2 regions of the Rossellomorea sp. DUT-2 genome follow, and region 2 is predicted to be linked to the other one. Evidence: a T-box and tRNA genes for the amino acid it is inferred to sense, from the RefSeq annotation. Region 2 holds a T-box; the other holds one or more tRNA genes.
What was found. The T-box of region 2 lies ahead of thrS (threonine--tRNA ligase). A T-box ahead of a tRNA ligase gene usually reads a tRNA of that ligase, here a tRNA-Thr.
Positions count from the first base shown of each region.

Region 1 (7,613 bases), on a different contig from region 2:
AAAAATATTGAGAACCTCTCCACCTTCTATAATGAAGAAAATGGCTCCGCAGGCAAGATTCGAACTTGCGACCGATCGGTTAACAGCCGATAGCTCTACCACTGAGCTACTGCGGAATAATGAAATGGTGGGCCTAAGTGGACTCGAACCACCGACCTCACGCTTATCAGGCGTGCGCTCTAACCAGCTGAGCTATAGGCCCATTAAAAAATTGGAGCGGGTGAAGGGAATCGAACCCTCATCATCAGCTTGGAAGGCTGAGGTTTTACCACTAAACTACACCCGCATGAAGAATTGGAGGCGGCAACCGGATTTGAACCGGTGATAAAGGTTTTGCAGACCTCTGCCTTACCACTTGGCTATGCCGCCGTTGGCTGGGCTAGCTGGATTCGAACCAACGCATGTCGCAGTCAAAGTGCGATGCCTTACCGCTTGGCTATAGCCCAATATAAAGGGCGACTGATGGGAATCGAACCCACGAATGCCTGAACCACAATCAGGTGCGTTAACCACTTCGCCACAATCGCCATGCTTAACATATCTTTGGCAGGGGCAGTAGGAATCGAACCCACACCAAAGGTTTTGGAGACCTTCGTTCTACCGTTAAACTATGCCCCTATATAATAGAGAGTTTTGTTAAAAATGGTGGAGGGGGGCAGATTCGAACTGCCGAACCCGAAGGAGCGGATTTACAGTCCGCCGCGTTTAGCCACTTCGCTACCCCTCCAAATAAAATAAATACTTAAAGATTCTTAAGTATAAATGGTGGCTCAGGACGGAATCGAACCGCCGACACATGGATTTTCAGTCCATTGCTCTACCAACTGAGCTACTGAGCCATATTATATAGAAGATTAAATTTTCAAATGATCAACTTCCCTATTACTAAGTAATTGAAAATGGCGGTCCGGACGGGACTCGAACCCGCGACCTCCTGCGTGACAGGCAGGCATTCTAACCAACTGAACTACCGGACCAGAGTTTTTTGACGATAGTCAAAATAACTTTCATTATTTGCGCAAGCAAAATAGATTTCATTACCTTGACGACAGTCAAAATAACTATCCATGCGTGACTCTTCAAGGGATATCCTATCCTAAGTCAAAATGGTATTGCGGGGACAGGATTTGAACCTGCGACCTTCGGGTTATGAGCCCGACGAGCTACCGAACTGCTCCACCCCGCGACGATATAAGTATGAAATTTCCCACGAAAGGAATTATGGAGGAGGAAGGGGGATTCGAACCCCCGCGGGCTGTTACACCCCTGTCGGTTTTCAAGACCGATCCCTTCAGCCGGACTTGGGTATTCCTCCCTGTATAATGGACCCTGTAGGACTCGAACCTACGACCGGACGGTTATGAGCCGTCTGCTCTAACCAACTGAGCTAAGGGTCCTTATAATCGTGCGTCATGTATTTAGTAATAGCGGCGGAGGGGATCGAACCCCCGACCTCACGGGTATGAACCGTACGCTCTAGCCAGCTGAGCTACACCGCCACGAAACGTTTACTATTCAATCTGAATCTTGATTAAGTAAGATTCAATGAAGTTTATTTACTTTCGTAAAAAACTTGGTGGAGCCTAGCGGGATCGAACCGCTGACCTCCTGCGTGCAAAGCAGGCGCTCTCCCAGCTGAGCTAAGGCCCCAAAAGAAGTGGTCGGGAAGACAGGATTCGAACCTGCGACCCCTTGGTCCCAAACCAAGTGCTCTACCAAGCTGAGCTACTTCCCGATATATGGCGCGCCCGAGAGGAGTCGAACCCCTAACCTTTTGATCCGTAGTCAAACGCTCTATCCAATTGAGCTACGGGCGCTAAACAATTCATTTTATAAGAAACAATGGTGCCGAGGACCGGAATCGAACCGGTACGGTAGTCACCTACCGCAGGATTTTAAGTCCTGTGCGTCTGCCAGTTCCGCCACCCCGGCTAGTTTGGAGCGGAAGACGGGATTCGAACCCGCGACCCCCACCTTGGCAAGGTGGTGTTCTACCACTGAACTACTTCCGCGAAATATAATGGTGCGGGTGAAGGGACTTGAACCCCCACGCCTTGCGGCGCCAGATCCTAAGTCTGGTGCGTCTGCCAATTCCGCCACACCCGCATCTATGATTGATATTTTGCTTCCACAAAAATCAATGGTGAGCCATGAAGGATTCGAACCTTCGACCCTCTGATTAAAAGTCAGATGCTCTACCAACTGAGCTAATGGCTCACAATATAAAAATGAAACAAAATAAAAAACAATGGTGCCGGCAAGAGGACTTGAACCCCCAACCTACTGATTACAAGTCAGTTGCTCTACCAGTTGAGCTACACCGGCATATTGATTATAAAAAATGGTGGAGGATGACGGGATCGAACCGCCGACCCTCTGCTTGTAAGGCAGATGCTCTCCCAGCTGAGCTAATCCTCCAAATTGGTGACCCATACGGGATTCGAACCCGTGTTACCGCCGTGAAAGGGCGGTGTCTTAACCACTTGACCAATGGGCCATATTTTTAAAGCGTCCCACTTAAGGACATGTATAACTATATCAATTAATTTCGCAGAAGTCAACTTCTAAATAACTAAAAAACGAAAAATTTTTTCGACTTACTCACCTTAACATTTTTGTGAGCCGAAAAAGAATATACCACATTTTCAAATCTTATATCAATAGTAAATTCAATAATCCTTCCATAATGGTGTTGTTTTTCTAATTCTTTTAAATAACTACAGGATCTTCCTGCTCTTCCCATATTGAAGAATTCAGTAAAGTATCACTGCATCGTCAAATATAAACTATTTGCAAACGAGATTAACCCCCACCCCTCTATTCTTCTTCATTAATTAATAGAATCAATTCCGGTTTTCAAATTTAACTTTGAACGCACCCAATAATTTCATAAAAGAGGTCCGTCCCTCATCGCTTTAATGCGATGAGGGACGGACCTCTTTTCGGGTTTAAGCTTGTTTACACATTGTCATTAGGAGTTGAATACGATAGTAATAGATTAAGAATGGGGTGATGGATTCATGGAGCTTCCAACGATTTTGTGTGGGCCGATTGTTCGTCGGGTGGAACCTGCACAAGCTTTTATTTGGATTGCATTGAGCAAGCCATATGATATTAAAGCGGAGTTATTCAAGATAAAACAGGGTAACGAATCACAATGTTTTGACTATATGAGCATAGCCTGTGAAACTAAGACGAAAACGGTACAAGCCGGAAGGAATTTATATATAAGTTTAATTAACATATCTCCACAAGCCGGATCTTTCCCTACAAATAAATTACTGGGATACAATTTATTGTTTGAAAATAGTGTGGAAACACTGGACCTCGGCAGCTTTGACTTACTTTCCCCCACTCATCCACACTCGATTGTCTACGAAAATCTCGCATACCCAACCTTTTATATGAACGAAGGAAATACATCGAATATTCTATACGGATCCTGTCGAAAGCTGCACGGTGTTGGAACAGATGTATTGGTTCAAGCGGATAAAACCATTGCGTCAACTTTCAATAATGCCGATAGACCATCCTCTCTATTTTTAATGGGAGATCAAATATATGCCGATGATGTAGCAGATCCCCTATTTAAGATCATCACAAGGTTCGGTAAAGAACTGGTGGGACAAGAAGAAGACCTTGGTTCCATTGAACCACGCTTAAAAGAAGGTTCTTTTAAGCAGGGAATTAAGCAGATCAATGGCAGGCAATATATTACGGAACACTTTTGCAAATTCACTTCCAGAAAAGCTGCAAATCATCTGTTAAGCTTCAGTGACTATGCAGCCATGTATATTTTGTCTTGGAGTCCCTCATTATGGGAACTCGCACATAAGGAAGGGATGTTAGAAACCTTTCAAGCAGCAGTGGATAAGAATGAAGTCTATTTTGCTTTTAAGGATTGTCAAAGCAAAGAGCATAAAACGGAATGTCACCAGCTTGAAGAGCGCTATCAAAAGCAGATGAGAGAACTGGCTAAAGTGGAGGAAGCTTTGTATTCTGTCAGAAGAGTATTGGCCAATACACCGACCTATATGATGTTTGATGACCACGATATAACAGATGATTGGAATTTGACACAGGATTGGAAAACGAGCGTTTGGAACGCTCCTTTAGGGAGACATGTCATTAGTAACGGCTTGGTATCTTATTGGCTTTTTCAAGGCTGGGGCAATGAACCGGATACGTTTACCCATTTCGGTCAAACCATGCAAACCTACTTTGACTCTTTTCACCCTGGGTCACTTCCCCACTCCAACTGGGTACATTCTCTATGGAACTATGATTCTTGGCATTATACTGCTCCCACTGCACCAAAGGCCGTATTTCTTGATACAAGAACCCAGCGTGGTTATGTAAATAAACCCAAGCCTGTGAAAGTTGGAAAACGGATAGATGAGGAAAGATATAGTCCAAACCTTATTGATCAGGAGGGATGGAACGGGGTTTCAATTAAACTGACCGCGTCTGGTTGGAATGAAGGTGAGCCCTTAATCCTTGTATCCCCTGCCCCTCTTTATGGAATCGGATTAATTGAAAACTTTCTACATGACTACATGCTTCCACTCAGGACGTATGGTTTACCTGTGCAGAGCGATTTTGATTTAGAAGCATGGAAATACAATGGGAAAGGCTTTAGCAACTTCCTTCATCAGGTATCAGCTTGGAACCCAAGTGACTGCATCATCTTATCTGGAGATGTGCATTCGGCTTCGTCCGTCACATCTGATATTACGTTTCGAGATGGCCGAACCCTTACGATTCATCAGTTTACAAGCAGCCCGATCAAGAATATGAGCTACACAGGGTTTTGGGGCGCCATCATGAAATTCATCATTGGCTTGAATGCCAAACAAAGGACCGACCAGACAATCTACCGCTACTGTAATCACCAGTTTGATTTATTTCGGGAGGAACAGGAAAGCAGCGTTCTTTCTGACTATGTGTGGAAGGAAAGTATTCGTTACAAGCGTATAAACGATACTTCGATTATTGAAACCAATAATAATATCGAATTGTTCATATACGGAGGGACTGGTCCTTTGTCCAGGGTCATCACATAGGGACAAAACGCCTCTCCACTTGTCCGGTCGACTAAATCACTCTCTTCTTTTTGGCTATCAAGCTACTACAAAATAGAAGAGAAAGTACATAGCCATTTGCCCTTATGTGAATGAGACGTTTTAGCCATCTCCGCCCTTTAGTTCAGATAATCTCCATTAGCCAATAACCATGCATCATACAGGTAATACTATAAGAGACTGCCGCAATGACTGAAACACTGAGTAAAACATTGGAAGACCTTTTATCCAGATTGAGTTTGTATAAAAGAATAAGTAAGGATAGAGAAAGTACACATTTCAATAGTAGAAATAACCAGGGACTGGTGAAGTAAAGATTATTCATAAGAGGATTGGCTTCTGTGATGTAATCGAAATGTAAGCCATACATGGTCAGAGATGCATCTAGGAGGTTTAGAATTGCGATGTAAAGAAGTAGTTGCCTCATGGAATGGATTCCCCTGTTCATCATACAAGTTATTTTTGTTCTTTTTTAAGAACTGATAAATCTATTATATTACAGAGAACCGATTATTACGAGGTAATAAATACGTTATAAAGAACTTCAATGGTTAAGATTTTAAAATAACCATCGTGTCGATGTTCCCTTCCGTTGCTAAGGTATTTTCAATATTAAACAAACGTTTATTAAGTTGATTATGTGCCATTACTTATAAAGATTCAGCAATCAATCATACGTTTGTTTAAAATGACACTGGCTAGCTTCTTCTTTCTGCAATACTTTACCTCTTTTTTAATAGGCTCAATCCTAAACAAAACCCCAACCCTTTTTCTCAGGGTTGAGGTTGTTTGTTTTTATCCAGTTCTATAATACTATCGCTTCTTTTTCTTCCCCTTCTCATCCACCTTAATCACAACAGTAGTCAAAGGATCCAAAGTCAAAGTATCTTTCTTCAATGTAAATCCGGACTTCTTGGAAACAGGCTTCGTCCCCGCTTCGTCGTTGTCTACTACAACCTTCCCTTTAGAGAAGTCATAGTCACCCACCGATAGAGTACGTGCTTCGCTATCCGCATTGACGAATACGTAGTACTCACCAGTATCATCCGTGGATACATTCTTGTAAGCCAGCATCAAGTCTGTATCCTGGATTTCTGGCAAATCAAGCAGTGATACATTCTGGTCAACCAGCTCCTGCTCACCTAAACGGAAAGCATTCGTTGATCTTCTAAGCTTAATCAAACCTTCTGTATATTCTCTCGTCGTTGTATTAACTTCATATTTCTTTTTGTTCGTTGCTTTTTCCCAATCAAATTTGTTGATGGCGTCGGATGAGTCGTATGAGTCGTGGATGAAGTATCCAAATGGGTTGCCCTCTTCATCTTCCAGCTCATGATATTTCTGTTCCGGTACGCCTTCTCCCAGCCATTGCTTCGTTCTTCCGTATTCCTGACCCGCGTGGATGAAAGCCGTCCCTTGTGAGGTTAGGATCATGGAGTTACCAAGGCGAATACGCTTGTGGATCTCCAGGTTGTTTTCGGGAATGGCCGGGTCCTTTTTGATCGATTGGGCAATGACATCGTATAACGGCAGGTTGTCATGCGCTGCGATGTATTGGACCATGTCCCCCGGGTCGTCGTCTGCCGTGTTGCCCGGCTGTCCTTTGATGTTGTTAAAAATCGTGTTGATGTCGCGAGCGCCACCTGTCAGGAATCGCGGCTCGCCTTCTGAACCGAAACCGGATTTCAATTCATTGCGGATTTCGTCCGAAAAAACTCCTACGTCATCAGTTTTGTCCATCCAATCCTGGTCGGCACCCATTCCTTCAAGGGAAGGATCAGATAAGTGGCCGGCGAATGTTCTCCAGCCTTCACCGATGAACAGTGCGTCCGGATTGATTTCAGCCGCTGCATCATAGGCTTTTTGAATGGATGGATAGGTTGCGTCGCCCATCATATCGAATCTCATGCCATCGATCTTGTATTCGTCGAACCAGTATTTCACTGAGTCGACCATCAGCTTTTCAGCCATTGTATGGTTGGTCGCTAGGTTGTTCCCGAATCCTCCAAGGAAGTTCCCTTTGTCATCCTGGAACGCGTAGTAATTTGGCACGATATCGTTCAGTGTGCTTGTTTTAGCCATATGCGTGTAAACGACGTCAAGCACGACACCCATACCCTTATCATGAATCGCGTCGATCAAACGTTTCGTTTCTTCGATTCGTAATTGCGGATCAGTGGCATCCTGTGAATACGCACCATCCGGGGAGAAGTAGCTGTGAGGATCGTAACCCCAGTTGTATTCATTGCCACCCGCTGAATACTCAAGCTCACGTTCGCCCATATTCGTTTCATCACCGTAGTACCACGCCATGATCGGCAGCAGTTGAACGTGTGTCACACCCATGGACTTAATGTAATCAAGCTTTTTGATGAATGCGTCATAGGTGCCCCATCTTTCCTTCTTCAGATCTTTTTCAATCGAAGGGTCAGACGTAAAGTCACGGACGTGAACCTCGTAAATGACCGCATCTTCACGTTTTTCATAGCCATCAATGGAAGCATGACTGAATTTCTTAGGATCGGTTCCTTT
Region 1 is NZ_JBQPEO010000005.1:312,175-319,787, reverse strand. Features, by position in the region: tRNA gene ACOSV2_RS19495 (tRNA-Asn) at 42-116, opposite strand; tRNA gene ACOSV2_RS19490 (tRNA-Ile) at 126-202, opposite strand; tRNA gene ACOSV2_RS19485 (tRNA-Gly) at 213-286, opposite strand; tRNA gene ACOSV2_RS19480 (tRNA-Cys) at 296-369, opposite strand; tRNA gene ACOSV2_RS19475 (tRNA-Gln) at 372-446, opposite strand; tRNA gene ACOSV2_RS19470 (tRNA-His) at 455-527, opposite strand; tRNA gene ACOSV2_RS19465 (tRNA-Trp) at 545-618, opposite strand; tRNA gene ACOSV2_RS19460 (tRNA-Tyr) at 644-727, opposite strand; tRNA gene ACOSV2_RS19455 (tRNA-Phe) at 764-839, opposite strand; tRNA gene ACOSV2_RS19450 (tRNA-Asp) at 901-977, opposite strand; tRNA gene ACOSV2_RS19445 (tRNA-Met) at 1,113-1,186, opposite strand; tRNA gene ACOSV2_RS19440 (tRNA-Ser) at 1,223-1,315, opposite strand; tRNA gene ACOSV2_RS19435 (tRNA-Ile) at 1,324-1,397, opposite strand; tRNA gene ACOSV2_RS19430 (tRNA-Met) at 1,426-1,499, opposite strand; tRNA gene ACOSV2_RS19425 (tRNA-Ala) at 1,575-1,650, opposite strand; tRNA gene ACOSV2_RS19420 (tRNA-Pro) at 1,659-1,735, opposite strand; tRNA gene ACOSV2_RS19415 (tRNA-Arg) at 1,741-1,817, opposite strand; tRNA gene ACOSV2_RS19410 (tRNA-Leu) at 1,844-1,932, opposite strand; tRNA gene ACOSV2_RS19405 (tRNA-Gly) at 1,938-2,012, opposite strand; tRNA gene ACOSV2_RS19400 (tRNA-Leu) at 2,022-2,106, opposite strand; tRNA gene ACOSV2_RS19395 (tRNA-Lys) at 2,142-2,217, opposite strand; tRNA gene ACOSV2_RS19390 (tRNA-Thr) at 2,250-2,325, opposite strand; tRNA gene ACOSV2_RS19385 (tRNA-Val) at 2,343-2,418, opposite strand; tRNA gene ACOSV2_RS19380 (tRNA-Glu) at 2,423-2,497, opposite strand; gene ACOSV2_RS19375 (hypothetical protein) at 3,021-5,063, shown strand; gene ACOSV2_RS19370 (DUF5658 family protein) at 5,206-5,508, opposite strand; gene ACOSV2_RS19365 (pullulanase) at 5,895-7,613, opposite strand, start outside.
Region 1: it has a tRNA-Thr gene. The T-box ahead of thrS (threonine--tRNA ligase) is inferred to sense a tRNA for this amino acid. The anticodon was not compared.

Region 2 (7,613 bases):
GTTGCGAATCTCATGGGCAATAGAAGCCGCCATCTGTCCCACCATATTCAATTTATCGAGATACACCATTTCTTCAATCTGTTTGTTCGTTCGAATCAAATGTTCAATAATGAACACCAGTGCCACAAATGTAAAATAGAAAACAGTGAAATAAGTGAAATAAAACGGCAAATGAAGAATAGGAATATAGTTGTAGATAATCATGATGTAAAACAATGAATGAAACAGGAAGATGATTGTACTTCCCAGTAATTTATATTGTGTCTTTAATAACATCTTACGAAAGAGAATGCCTATTACAAACGCCAGCACGGAGACCGTTATTCCAACCATTACATATGGACCACCTATTAAATGGCGGAAGATGATCACGCATCCTAAAACGATCGATCCTGATAATAATCCGGCGTAGATCGTCGCAATTAAAATCGCGATCATTCGTAAGTCAAAATGAGTTTCTCCAAGGGTTTCAATCGGATAAAGCATACACAATAAAGCCCCAAAGGATGCGATAAGACCGTAAGTGATTTTATGTTTATAATGTGGAACTTGTTTTTCTTTAAATGGAAATAATACGTTTGCATTATACGTAAAGGAAAATAAAATTGTAATATTGACCAACAAAGTTTTGATTAATGTAATCAAAGAAAAGCCTCCAAAACCTAATTTACCTGGAAAAAGAAAACAGTTCCAGCCTATCCAAAATTTGAATATACAAGTATTAAAAATACTGCATTTTCCCCTTTGAGTCAAATCTTACAATTAGATGAGGGACGGACCTTGAAATTATTAATAGAAAATGGCTGGATAACTTGAATAATATGATTAAAACAAGATTTTCGTTGTTTAAATGAAAGGCGGATGGTGCTCTATTAGAGGTCCGTCCCTCACTTTTAGCAGGTATTTTGAAGGTGAAAATAGAATATATAAGTTATACAAGCCGGTTTTTGTGGGCTTTGATGGATTGGTTTGGTGTATGTTACATAGATCATTTTGGTTCCAATGAGATGAGTTCAGTAGTTGTCGCGGGATGTTAATCTTAGGAGGAGGAACGAGAATGATTGAAGGACAGGTAATAGATCAATTGCAGCAAGTGAAAATAAAGCATAAGAAGATTCCCCTAAAAGAGGTAGTGAAGAGAGCTTTCCTCATTACCATCGGGGCGATGATCATGGCGGTTGGGCTTGAAATATTCCTAGTCCCGAACCAGGTCATTGACGGAGGAATCGTTGGCGTCTCGATTATGCTCTCCCATATTACAGGCGTTAAACTTGGTCTTTTCATCTTTATTCTCAACATCCCCTTTTTCTTCATCGGATATAAACAAATCGGAAAAACCTTCGCATTCTCAACATTATATGGAATTATCATATTATCGATTTCAACGACATTTCTTCATCCGGTAGCTGCCTTCACACAAGATATTCTGCTGGCTTCTTTATTCGGCGGCATCGTTCTCGGAATAGGAGTGGGTATGGTCATTCGTTACGGTGGATCTCTGGATGGTACGGAAATCCTTGCTATTTTATCAAGTAAAAAGCTGCCCTTCTCTGTTGGTGAAATCATAATGTTCATCAATCTGTTTATTCTGGCTTCCGCCGGATTTGTGTTTAGCTGGGATAGAGCCATGTATTCACTTCTGGCCTATTATGTAGCATTTAAAATGATTGATATTACTATTAAAGGACTGGATGAATCCAAATCGGTTTGGATCATAAGTGAAAATTACAAGGAGATTGGTGATGCCCTCTTACACCGACTGGGGAGAGGAGTGACCTATTTGAAAGGAGAAGGGGCCTTTTCAGGAGACGACAAAAAAGTCATATTCTGTGTCATCACTCGTCTGGAGGAGGCGAAACTTAAAGATATCGTTGCAGAACATGATCCTTCCGCTTTTCTAGCCATTGCGGACATAGCAGAGGTAAGGGGCGGGAGGTTTAAGAAGAAAGACATTCATTAGTTGTAAGAGAGAAGTACAGTATAGGAAAGCTCTATACTGTACTTTTTATTGATTTGACCTTGAACATGATTTTTTAGGCTAATGATACAAATGATACATAGGAAGTGTTCTGTTCAGTAATTCCTTATTGTCGTCCCCTGTCGGTTATAGTATGATAAGCTAGATTATCACGAGGGGGGGAAAAGAGTGAAGAAAATCATGTTGCTTGTACTATTTTGCTCTTTTGGAATTTTCCAGCAGATAAACGATATTCAGGCTCATAGGGGAGAAGAGGTCATTCAGGATCAAGCTCAAATTGCCTATCTTGACGATGATTCTTTCTCTTTAACTTCTTCTTTAGTGACGAAGAAAATAGAAGATAAAAGCAAAATTCCTTTTAAAAGAATTCTGACTCTAATTCTTCCCACTCTTTCCAATGACGGACTATATTCCCATTATAGAGGGGATTCAACCGGGTTTGGGGTCATCGTGAAATATCACTCCAACTATCTTTAATGACTGTCATATTCACACACAGTATGATTAAACGATAGAGGAGAAATGATAAATGGACGTCATCATGTTAATAAAAGCATTCATATTGGGTATGGTCGAAGGGTTAACGGAGTTTGCTCCTGTATCTTCCACTGGCCATATGATTGTAGTAGACGATTTATGGATCCAATCGAAAGAAATACTGGGTAAATATCCGGCAAATACGTTCAAAGTTGTGATCCAAGTAGGCTCAATTTTAGCAGTTGTCATTGTATTTAGAGAGAGATTTAAAGATTTACTCGGATTTAATCACCGTACCGCAAGTAAATCATCCAATTTAAAATTAACTCACATACTGGTTGGATTAATACCCGCAGTGATTCTAGGCTTGTTATTTGAGGATTATATAGATGAGCACCTTTTTTCGCTTAATACAGTTCTGGCTGGTTTAACGATCGGTGCTTTCCTCATGATTGCAGCGGATTTGTTTCGTCCCAAAAGCGTCACAGTGGAAAACGTCGATGGGATAACACATAAAAAAGCGCTGGTGATCGGGCTTATTCAATGCTTATCATTATGGCCAGGTTTTTCGCGGTCAGGCTCCACCATATCTGGAGGAGTATTACTAGGATTGAGCTACCGGGCAGCATCAGATTTCACATTCATTATGGCGGTTCCCATCATGTTGGGAGCAAGTTCGCTTTCTCTTATGAAGAACTGGATGTATTTTACCCCTGAGTTTTTACCGTTTCTATTGGTTGGGTTCTTAAGTGCATTTCTATTTGCTTATCTGTCGATACACTTTTTCCTGAAGGTGATCAATAAAATCAAGCTAATTCCATTTGCGATTTATCGACTTGTCCTTGTTGCGATTATTCTTATTGTTTTTATTTAATCACTCTTGACAGTTAGAAAATACTACCATATAATTTCAATAACAAATTTATTCTGAATTGAATATACTATACGAAAGCTAAGATGAGGACATGAGTCTTTCCGCTTTTTCTTGATCAGAGAGCAGGGTCACCGGCTGAGAGCCCTGAAGAAAAGGAAATGATTTACCACCTCGGAGCTATTATGGTGAAATGTCAGTATCCATAATCGGGAAAACCGTTATCTTACTTAAGCGAAGAGTAATATTTTACACTTCTGAATTAGGGTGGAACCACGACCGCACTCGTCCCTTGGTTAGGGATGGGTGCGGTCTTTTTATTAATTGAATAAAAAAGTGATGAAGAGGACACGAATCATTTGCTGTTTTTCTTACCAGAGAACAGGGTCACGTGGCTGAGAGCCCTGAAGAAAAAGAAATGATTTACCACCTTGGAGCTATTATGGTGAAATGTCAGTATCCATAATCGGGAAAACCGTTATCAACTTTGAGCGGAGGGCTTTTGTTTAGCACTTCGGAAATAGGGTGGTACCACGACCGCATTCGTCCCTTGACAGGGATGAATGCGGTTTTTTCTATATAAAAAATGATTGGGAGGAAACAAAATGTCAATTCAATCTGAAGTGGAAAAACGAAATCACAGGAAACTAGGTCAGGAGCTGGAGTTATTTGTATCGATGGAGGAGGCACCCGGGATGCCTTTTTATCTACCGAAAGGAATGCTATTAAGAAATGAGTTAGAAGACTTTTGGAAGAAAGAACATCGGAAAGCAGGATACCAGGAGATTAGGACTCCCATCATGATGAAGCAGGAGCTATGGGAAAAGTCGGGCCACTGGGATCATTACCATGAGAATATGTATTTCTCAGAGGTAGATGATCAGAAATATGCGATAAAGCCAATGAGTTGCCCAGGGGCAGTCTTGATCTATAAAAGCAAGAGAAGAAGTTATCGGGAGTTACCCCTTCGTTACGGTGAACTAGGTTTAGTTCATCGACATGAGCTATCGGGTTCATTAAGTGGATTACTGAGAGTCCGTTCCTTCACACAGGATGATGCTCATCTATTTGTAAGGGAAGACCAGATTCGATCGGAGCTTCATAAAGTATTGGATATTATCGATCTTTTCTATAGCAAATTCGGGTTTGACTATAAGGTCGAGCTTTCTACCCGCCCGGAAGATTTTATGGGCTCCGTTGAAATATGGGATAAAGCTGAAGAAGATCTGGAAGGTGTATTGAAAGAGAGAGGCGTCGATTATCGAATCAATAAAGGAGACGGTGCTTTCTACGGGCCGAAAATAGACTTTCATATATTGGACGTTCTTGGTCGAAGCTGGCAATGTGGTACGGTTCAACTTGATTTCCAAATGCCTGAAAAATTCGGTTGTGAATATATTGATGAAGACAATGGAGCAGTCAGACCGATTATGATTCACCGAGCCATTTACGGTTCGATTGAACGCTTTATGGCAATCATCATTGAACATTTCGGAGGAGATTTTCCACTTTGGTTAGCTCCCCACCAGATCAAAATCCTTCCGATTTCAGACGCACACTTCCAATATGCTCAAAGTGTGAAGTCTCAATTAGAAAGAGAAGGGTTTAGGGTAGATGTCGATGATCGCGTAGAAAAAGTCGGTCTGAAAATCAGGGAAGCAGAGATGCAAAAAGTTCCTTATATGATGGTAATAGGAGACAAGGAGGTCGAGAGTGATACTATTTCGTTACGGAAGAGGAAGGAAGGAAACGTAGGTATGGTGAAGATAAAAGAAGTTATGTTGAAATTACAAGAAGAGGTAAATGACTTGGGTAGTAGGGCGAACTAAATAAAAAAATTCACTTGAACATTTCCTTTATTTTCTATACAATTAGAGAAGGAAAATTCTGAATAGTGAGAGAGGGGGAGAAGGAATGTTAATCAATCAACAATCATATATCAGCATTTCTTCTCCTATAAAAAGAACTAAAAGGGTATTCATTCCCTTTTTAGTTCTTTTTTTATGTCCAGGGGAGGAATATAGATGAGATACAAGCGTGTATTAATTAAATTAAGTGGTGGAGCGCTGGCGGATAAGGAAGGAAATAATTTTGGGACTGAAGAGCTTGATCACATTGCAGGCGAAATCATGTCGATCGTCAATATGGGGATTGAAGTTTCCTTAGTTGTGGGTGGCGGCAATATTTTTCGGGGAAGCTTGGCAGATACATGGGGAATAGAGAGGGTAGAAGCGGATAGTATTGGAACTCTCGGAACCATCATCAACAGTCTGATGCTTAGAGGTGTGTTGAAAAGTAAGACTGACAAAGAAGTTCGAGTGATGACTTCTATCCCTGTTTCAACGGTTGCCGAACCGTATATTCGTCTTCGCGCCGTTCACCATCTTGACAAAGGATACATTGTTATTTTCGGGGGTGGAAACGGTCAACCCTTCGTAACGACGGATTATCCAAGCGTTCAGCGAGCCATCGAAACGAATAGTGAGGCCATCCTGGTAGCGAAGCAGGGGGTCGATGGTGTTTTTACGAGTGACCCTAAACGAAATAAAAACGCGAAGATGTATCACAATTTAAATTATGATGACGTTGTAACGAATAATATTAAAGTCATGGATCAATCAGCTCTGCTGTTAGCAAGAGACTATAAACTCCCTGTACACATTTTTAACTTCGACCAGGCAGGAATCATGGAGAAAATATGCTCTGGTCAGAAGCAGGGAACGCTGATAAATCATGAAGAGACGAGATTTTGAGAAGATGAATATAACTATGATTTTATGAATATGAGTGATCGGATTGGTTGCAATAGGAAAGGTGAAAAATAATGGAGATCAAGATTCATCACAAATTTGATTCGAATATGCTGGATGAGATATGTGAAGTGTACCAGTCAGCAGGATGGTTGAAGCACTCAAATGAAGTAATCACCAAGGTTTTTCAAAGAAGTGACATTGTAACTTTGGCTATTAGTGATGGAAGGGTCATTGGAGTTGGAAGAGCTTTAACGGATGGAGTGTTCAATGCCGCGATTTATGATGTGGTCGTTCACTTAGAGTATCAAAAAGATGGAATCGGCAGTCTCATCTTGAGTGACCTATTAGAGCAGTTAAAAGATGTTTCCTGCGTTCAGTTAATCTCGACAACCGGTAATGAAGAGTTTTATAGAAAACATGGTATGAAGAAACTGAAATCGGGTATGGCAAGATATTTGAGCTCAAGTTTGACGGAAGAGTATTTGGAATAAGGTACAATGAACAAAAGAGACAGCCCCTTGGGACCGTCTCTTTTGCTTACACCATTTCCTTATACAGTTTTTCACACTGAATGGCCAAATCAAAGTCCGAATCCGTCAGACCATTTTCACTCCAAGAGGTTAACTCTACAATAACCAATTTGTATTGAATCGTTATAAAAGGATGGTGATTCACTTCCTCGGCTGCCTCTGCCAGTTTGTTAACAAACCGTATTCCTTCAAGGTAATCCTTGAATCGATAGCGCCGTTCAATCCATTTCTCTTCTATTAAACGCCATTTCTCAAGAGTTTCAAGATTTTGAGCAATGGCAGCTTCACTTAACTTCTTCATACTGTAACTCCTTTCCTACCAAAAATGACATCAAGACCATTTTGAATAAGACGTGCAAACCGATCCTGCTTACTTAAAACGTATAAGTCTTTCAGAAGATCTTCCTTTAACTGAGATTCAGGCTCGTGAATCTGCAGAAGTTCAATGATTTCAAGTCTAAGCAGCCACTCTTCAGGGAAATCCTCTTTAAGTCTTCCTACTATACTATGAGTAAGATCTGTGGAAAAGGATACTTCTCTCAGTTCTCTGACCTCTCTGAAGAGGCTGTCTAAGGGTGTAAGATCAGCAGATCCCACATTCTCTTCTTCGATAAGAGGAGTGTCGCCGAAGAAAGCATCATAGTCTGCCGCATGTGGCCGCGCTGAAACGACCTCACTGCCTACTGCCAAATCGTATGTCCCCCACGAAGGGTGGAATAAAATTTCTTCACCCAAAGTCACCAAGCATTCATCAATGGATATGAGGACAAGACGGTGATGATGAAAGACGAGATTCGTCACATGTCCAGACACTTCAATTCCACCATCAAATGTCATTTGCATCATTTTGTTCGTCTCGATGCCCATCTTCTTTAAATCCGTTTTGGTCTGGTTCTCAAGGATGGTGCCATCTTGAAGGATACCTATAGGAGCACCAAAGCCTTCTGCATGATTATCTGTCCCATGATGATCCAGTTGTTCGTTTTGGATGGAAAGTGAAGTAG
Region 2 is NZ_JBQPEO010000001.1:808,239-815,851, forward strand. Features, by position in the region: gene ACOSV2_RS04035 (ATP-binding protein) at 1-645, opposite strand, end outside; gene ACOSV2_RS04040 (YitT family protein) at 1,058-1,960, shown strand; gene ACOSV2_RS04045 (hypothetical protein) at 2,147-2,455, shown strand; gene ACOSV2_RS04050 (undecaprenyl-diphosphate phosphatase) at 2,508-3,329, shown strand; T-box leader at 3,401-3,622, shown strand; T-box leader at 3,657-3,880, shown strand; gene thrS (threonine--tRNA ligase) at 3,932-5,155, shown strand; gene pyrH (UMP kinase) at 5,351-6,079, shown strand; gene ACOSV2_RS04065 (GNAT family N-acetyltransferase) at 6,151-6,570, shown strand; gene ACOSV2_RS04070 (4a-hydroxytetrahydrobiopterin dehydratase) at 6,617-6,910, opposite strand; gene ACOSV2_RS04075 (aromatic amino acid hydroxylase) at 6,907-7,613, opposite strand, start outside.